DNA from 3 places in the Streptomyces sp. SLBN-118 genome. Region 1 is predicted to be linked to each of the others. Evidence: riboswitches for the same ligand, from Rfam matches in the RefSeq annotation. Region 1 holds a riboswitch; each other region holds the start of a gene.

What was found. A riboswitch is a leader RNA that binds a small molecule or an ion and turns the genes downstream of it on or off. The one in region 1 is predicted to bind cyclic di-AMP.
Region 2: linked by a shared signal. The riboswitch ahead of FBY35_RS02965 (transglycosylase SLT domain-containing protein) and the one ahead of FBY35_RS05135 (LysM peptidoglycan-binding domain-containing M23 family metallopeptidase) in region 1 are both predicted to bind cyclic di-AMP.
Region 3: linked by a shared signal. The riboswitch ahead of FBY35_RS08880 (M23 family metallopeptidase) and the one ahead of FBY35_RS05135 (LysM peptidoglycan-binding domain-containing M23 family metallopeptidase) in region 1 are both predicted to bind cyclic di-AMP.

The regions. Positions count from the first base shown of each region.
Region 1 is NZ_VFNP01000001.1:1,095,075-1,097,265, reverse strand. Features, by position in the region: gene FBY35_RS05140 (alpha-galactosidase) at 1-314, shown strand, start outside; cyclic di-AMP (ydaO/yuaA leader) riboswitch at 653-811, shown strand; gene FBY35_RS05135 (LysM peptidoglycan-binding domain-containing M23 family metallopeptidase) at 814-1,779, shown strand; gene FBY35_RS05130 (SGNH/GDSL hydrolase family protein) at 1,953-2,191, shown strand, end outside.
Region 2 is NZ_VFNP01000001.1:627,971-630,161, forward strand. Features, by position in the region: gene FBY35_RS02960 (NAD(P)/FAD-dependent oxidoreductase) at 1-433, opposite strand, end outside; gene FBY35_RS02965 (transglycosylase SLT domain-containing protein) at 504-1,286, opposite strand; cyclic di-AMP (ydaO/yuaA leader) riboswitch at 1,291-1,479, opposite strand; gene FBY35_RS02970 (YncE family protein) at 1,907-2,191, opposite strand, start outside.
Region 3 is NZ_VFNP01000001.1:1,972,357-1,974,547, forward strand. Features, by position in the region: gene FBY35_RS08880 (M23 family metallopeptidase) at 163-921, opposite strand; cyclic di-AMP (ydaO/yuaA leader) riboswitch at 934-1,098, opposite strand; gene FBY35_RS08885 (pitrilysin family protein) at 1,340-2,191, opposite strand, start outside.

The sequences.
Region 1 (2,191 bases):
TGGTGCAGCACGGCGAGCTGTACCGGCTGCGCGCGCCCGACCGCGGGCTCAGCGCCGTCCAGTACGTGCGCGGCGAGGAGACCGTCGTCCTCGGCTGGCTGCAGGCGCAGCACTACGGCGAACGGCCGCCGCGGCTCAGGCTTCGCGGTATCGATGCGGCAGCTGTGTACGAGTGCCTGGACACCGGAGCCGTGCACCGTGGGTCCGTCCTGCTGCATCACGGGCTGCACACGGGGCTCAAGGGCGACCTGGACGCCACGGTGATCCGGCTGCGGCGGCGGCAGCCCCCGCAGGCGTCAATTTCTCATCAATGACAAATCTGGGGCAAAAGTGGACCCCTTCGGTCGATAGTCATTAAATGACTCTTCTGTCCGGATTGGGCGATTAGATATGGCGTGCCCCGTCTGTAATGGAGGCCGGGCGCGCCTCGTGAGCAGGATCATATTCGTGACGGTGTGTGGCGGTGTGACGGATATGGATTCCGTTGCCTGAAAGGGCTGGGAAGATCATTGATCCACGGAGCGTAACGGGAATTCTCCGGCGATATCACGCCGACTCGTGATCCGTAATTGGGGTTGGCTTGTTCCGGTCGGCTCGGCTCGTTTACTTTCACGGCAATCCGGACGGACCGCCTAATCCTGCCGCCGCCCGGAATTCGAACCCACCCACGTGTGGCAGGAGCGGGGGACCCAGGTAGTACGCCGAATCCGCACTTTCCGGAACGGCTCGGGGTTAAGTCGCGCAACTGCGCGGCCGGGCATCTCCAGCCCGAACCCGACAGCTCACCTCGCCGGCGCCGGAGAGGAAAGCGCCATGCCCGCAAAGGGTAAGCATCGCCGTCCCAAGACCAGCCCGATCACCCGCGGTTTCCTCGCAGCGGGCACGAGTGGCGCCGCCATCGCGATCCCGCTGATGGGCGCCACCGGGGCCCACGCCGCGGGCAAGACCGCCCCCGTCGCGACCTCGTCGCACACGGCGGTGACCGCCGCCGCGGCCCCGGCCGCGTTCAGGGCCCCGCACAAGCCGGCCGCAGCGCCGACCACGTACTCCGTCGTCGCCGGCGACTATCTCTCCAAGATCGCTGAGGAGCACAACGTCCGCGGTGGCTGGAAGAAGCTGTACGCGGACAACCGAGAGCAGGTCGGTGACAACCCCTCGCTGATCCACCCGGGCCTCAAGCTCACCCTCGGCGCCAAGTCGAAGGCGACGGCTCCCGAGAAGTGGAAGCACAGCAAGAAGAGCCAGCACCGGTCCGCCACCAAGACCGCCGCCAAGGCCGCCTCCAAGACCGCCGCCAAGGCCGCCTCCACGACCGCGGCCAAGGCCTCCACGGACTCCGGCCCGGCGAAGAGCGCCCCGCAGACCAGCAGCTCCGGCTTCACGACCCCCGTCGACGGCGCGACCGTCATCACGCCGTACCACCTCGCCGGCTCGATGTGGTCCAGCGGCTACCACACCGGTGTCGACTTCGCGGCCTCCACCGGCACCACGGTCAAGGCCGTCGGCCCGGGCACCGTCGTCTCCGCCGGGTGGGGTGGCGCGTACGGCAACGAGGTCGTCATCCAGCACAGCGACGGCACCTACTCGCAGTACGCCCATCTCTCCTCCCTGGCCGTCTCCGCGGGCCAGAGTGTGAGCGGCGGCCAGCAGATCGGCCTCTCCGGCTCCACCGGCAACTCCACGGGACCGCACCTGCACTTCGAGATCCGCACCGGCCCGAGCTACGGCTCGGACATCGACCCGCTGGCCTACCTGCGCCAGCACGGCGTCACCGTCTGACGCCCGTCGACCGGCGCCGCCCGTCTCACCGCCCTCCCCTCGTGCCGCAGCCCGCGGCCGGGGGGACTCGGTGTATTCCCCGTGGGTGAATCCTGAGCGGTGGTAAAGATCACTCCCCGTCAACCCCTCCTTACGGTCGCGTAGGTCACATCTGCAGGGGAGGATTAGCTCTCGTGGCAGACGATTCGAGAACAGAGAGCAGCTGGGGATTCGGGTCGTACGCGGCGATCGGTGACAGCTTCACCGAGGGCGTCGGCGACCCGGGTCCCGACGGGATGTACGTCGGCTGGGCGGACCGGTTCGCGGTCCTGCTCGCCGACCGGATGCCGGAGCACACCTTCAGGTACGCCAACCTCGCCGTGCGCGGGCGCCTCCTCGACCAGATCGTCGGGGAACAGGTGCCGAGGGCGAA
Region 2 (2,191 bases), 470 kb from region 1:
TCGCCGGGTTGGCCAGGACGCGCTCACGGACCAGGTGCTCGATCTGTCCGCGGGAGCCGGTGTAGATGTACGAGGTCGGCTCCGTACGCCTGAACCAGCGGCCGCTCTGCCACTGCACCATGTCCGAGGGCTGGCCGAGCCGGGGCGCGCCAGAAGCCCTCAACTCGGCCATGAAACCCGGCAGTAGAGCCTCGAGGGCGAGCTGTCCGCCCTCGAGCAGCACATGCGCGTGGCGCCCCTGCGGCACGCCGGCACGCGGTTTGGGGCTCTCGGGAAAGCGGTCGCGCTCGACGATCGTCACCTTGTCGGCGTGCTCGGCGAGTACGTGTGCCGCCAGCAGCCCGGCCAGGCTGCCCCCGATAACGACGGCGTGGCGCCCTCTCGCGCCCGCCCCCCGTCGCCAACTGCCGTTTTTCTGCCCGTCGTCCACCATGTGCCAGCCCCTCGTGGTCAGCGAGTTGATCCAAGTCTGACCAGTATCCCGGCGCGGAGGGGCAGGCCGGTCAGTACGCGCCGTTCACGTTGTCGATCGAACCGTACTTGTCGGCGGCGTAGTTGCACGCTGCGGTGATGTTGGCGACCGGGTCGTAGCTGTCCATCGACGTGCCGGGCACGTGGTAGGCGAAGAAGGTCGGGTCGATGACCTGCAGGAGGCCCTTGGACGGCGTTCCCGCCATGGCGTTGGAGTCCCAGTTGTTGATGGCCAGCGGGTTGCCCGAGGACTCGCGCATGATGTTGCGGTGGATGCCGTCATAGCTGCCGGGGATGCGGTGCTTGGCCATGACGTCCAGCGACTCCTTGATCCAGCCGTCGAGGTCGTTCGTGTACGCCTTCTTCTTCGGCTTCACAGCGGGGGCGCTCTTCCCCGCGGTCAGAGTGGTCGCACGCTTGGAGCGGTTGGCCCGGTCGGCGGCGGGGGCCGCCTTGGCCTTCTTGCCGATCGTCAGCTTGAGGCCGGGGTGAATCAGCCGCGGGTCACCGCCGATGACCTTGCGGTTGTCCCGGTACAGCTTCTTCCAGCCGCCGCTCACGTTGAGCTGGTCCGCAATCTTGGACAGGGAGTCCCCGGCGACGACCGTGTAGGTCGTGGTGCCCGCCTTCTTCGCGAGGACGGAGGCCGTGACGGAGGTCTTGGCGGCGGGAGCGGACTGCGGTGCCGTCTGCGCGGAGGCCACACTCGCGCCGATCACCGGCAGGACCAGGGCGGTGCCGCCCGCGCCCGCGGCGACGAGACCGCGGCTGAGTGCACGGGACTTGGGACGGCGATGCTTACCCTTTCCGGGCATGGCGAATTCCTCTCCGTCGCCTGCGAGGTGAGCTGTCGGGTTCGGGCTGGAGATGCCCGGCCGCAATTGGCGACTTCACCCCAAGCCGTTCCGCATTCCGGATCGGCGGCTTACCTGGGTCCCCCGCTCCTGCCGTGCGTATGTCGTAGGTGGTCGGTTTCCGGACGGCGGCAGGATTCGGCGGTCCATCCGGGTTGCGGTGACCGTAAACGAGGCAGACCGGGCGGAACAAGTGCCGATTCACATTTCAATACGCGAGTCGGATTCTTCGCGAGAAATTCCCGACTGCCGGCATGATCGGGAATCTCAACTTTCTTGTCGCAGAACGGGACTGGGCGCCGGCCGCCTTGCGAAGACCTCGCGAGACGTGACCCATTTCACTGGACTGCAATGCAACCGAGTCCGATTTGCGACAGTGCGATGCGGATAAAGAGAATTCGCCCGGGTTCCTCTTGTGCGGGCATCGAATAACAATAGAGATGAACTGCCCATGCGGGCCTTTTCGGACACAATGTGCTTTTCGGGGCGTGCCCGGGGACCCCACGGGACCCCACCAGGACAGAGCAGAGCGCCCCGGACGGCGAAGCCCGCCATCCGGAGCGCTCAGGTACAGCAGCCGGTCAGCCGGTCGCACGAATGCGGTGGATGGAGTCCATCGCCTCCGCGCCGACCTCCGCCTTGTCGACGACATAGGCCGTGCCGCGCGTGACGACGACATGGTCCGTGTTCGCCCCGGTCGCAAGGTTCGCGAGCACGACTCCCTTGCGGGGGTCGACCACCGAGGTCGTACCGGATTCCCTGTTGGCCACGAAGACGTTGCCCGTGCACGCGTCGGTCGCGACCGCCAGGGCACCCGCTCCCGTCGCGATCTCCTTCCGCACCACTCCCGCGCGCAGATCGATGAC
Region 3 (2,191 bases), 880 kb from region 1:
AAACGCAGCCGATTGACGTCTGTTCAGTGACTCTATTGCAGCGGGCCGGGATTTCCGACGGCACTCGGGATTCCAGGGATATCTTTTGGCCAGGGATCCAAACGCCGAAGGCCCCGGCAGGAAGCCGGGGCCTTCTCGCGGTACGCGCTCGGGCGCGCGTGCTCAGACGGCGACGCCGTGCGCACGCAGGTACGCGACCGGGTCGATGTCGGAGCCGTACTCGGAGCCGGTGCGCGCCTCGAAGTGGAGGTGGGGCCCGGTGGTGTTGCCGGTCGCGCCGGAGAGACCTATCTGGGCGCCCGGGGTGACGCTCTGGCCCACCGAGACCGTGATCGAGGAGAGGTGGCCGTACTGCGTGTACGAGCCGTCCCTCATCTTGATCACGACGTTGTTGCCGTAGGCGCCGCCCCAGCCGGCCTCGACGACGGTGCCGGATCCGACCGCGTGCACGGTGGTGCCGGAGGCGGCGTGGAAGTCGATGCCGGTGTGGCTGCCGGAGGACCAGACGGCGCCGCCGGTCTTGTAGCCCGTGGAGATGTACGAGCCGCTGATCGGCGCGACGAAGGAGTTGAGGCGCTTGCGCTCGGCCTCCCGTGCGGCGCGCTCCTTGGCTTCGCGGGCGGCCTTGACGCGGGCCTCGGCCTTGCGCTTCGCCGCCGCCTCGGCCTTCGCCTCGGCGGCCTCCTGCTTCTGGGCGGCAGCCTGGTCGGCGATCTGGTCCGCGAGGGTGTCGTCGGTGACCAGCTGGGTCATCCCGGTGTCCTCGACAGGAGTCATGCCCGGGGTGGCGGCGAGCGCCGGGGAAGCGAGGGTTCCGATGACGCCGGTCGTGGCAAGGGCCGCTGCGCCCGCCATGCTCGCGCTCTTGCGCGAAAGGCGGCTCGGGGCACGGTGCTTCCCGGTGGCACGGGTGAACGCCATGAAGTGGCTGGTCCTTTCCTTCCTTCTCGCCTACCGGGTTAGCTGACGGGTTCGGAGCAGGAAGGTCTCCTACGGGCCCCTCCGTACGGATACGAAGGCGTCCGATTCACCCCAGGGACTGAGTGGGTCCCCGGCTCCCCAGGCTCGCGCCTGACGGGGACTCGGCGATGGCTGTCCGATGCCGCGGCTGCGGCGGGCTACTGGCGAACAGCCGGACCGACGCTAGGCGGGCCGACTTTCAATCGCCAAACAGACAGGCCCTTTTGTAGTGCATGCCACAGGGCAGAGCGGCAGCCTCCACAACAAAGCGGACAAGACGCGGAACCCCGACATCGCTTGGATGCCGGGGTTCCGCTTGCCTGTTGCGCCGGGTTCGGCCGGAGTTGTCCGGACCGTGCTCCGGCACCCCGAGAGCTGGTCAGCCGGTGACCACGGTCACGTCGCCGATGCCCAGCGCCCTGACCGGCTCCTCGATCTCCGAAGCGTCCCCGACGAGCACCGTGACCAGACGGTCCACCGGGAAGGCGCTGACGGCCGCTGCCGTCGCCTCCACGGTGCCGGTCTCGGCCAGCCGCACGTACAACTGCGCCTGGTAGTCGTCCGGGAGGAACTGCTCGACCTGGTCGGCGAGCGTGCCCGCGACGGACGCGGCCGTCTCGAACTTCAGCGGAGCGACACCCACCAGGTTCTGCACCGCCACGTCACGCTCGGCGTCGGTGAGCCCCTCGGCGGCGAGCGTCCGCAGCACCTTCCACAGGTCGTCCAGCGCCGGTCCCGTGTTGGGGGTGTCCACCGAGCCGCTGATCGCCAGCATCGAGGCGCCCGAGCCGTCGGGGGCGGACCTCAGCACCTGGCCGAAGGCCCGTACGCCGTAGGTGTAGCCCTTCTCCTCGCGCAGCACACGGTCCAGACGCGAGGTGAGAGTGCCGCCGAGGCAGTACGTCCCGAGCACCTGCGCGGGCCAGACGCGGTCGTGCCGGTCAGCGCCGATCCGGCCGATCAGCAGCTGCGTCTGCACGGCGCCCGGCCGGTCCACGATGACCACGCGGCCAGTGTCGTCGGCGGTGACCGGCGGGACGGGACGGGGCTTGGCGCTGTCGCCCGTCCAGGTGCCGAAGGTCTCGGCGAGCACGGCATCCAGGTCGACTCCGGTGAGGTCGCCGACGATCACCGCGGTGGCGGTGGCGGGCCGGACATGCGCCTCGTAGAAGGCGCGCACGGCGGCGGAATCGATCCGGGCCACGGTCTCCTCGGTGCCCTGGCGGGGGCG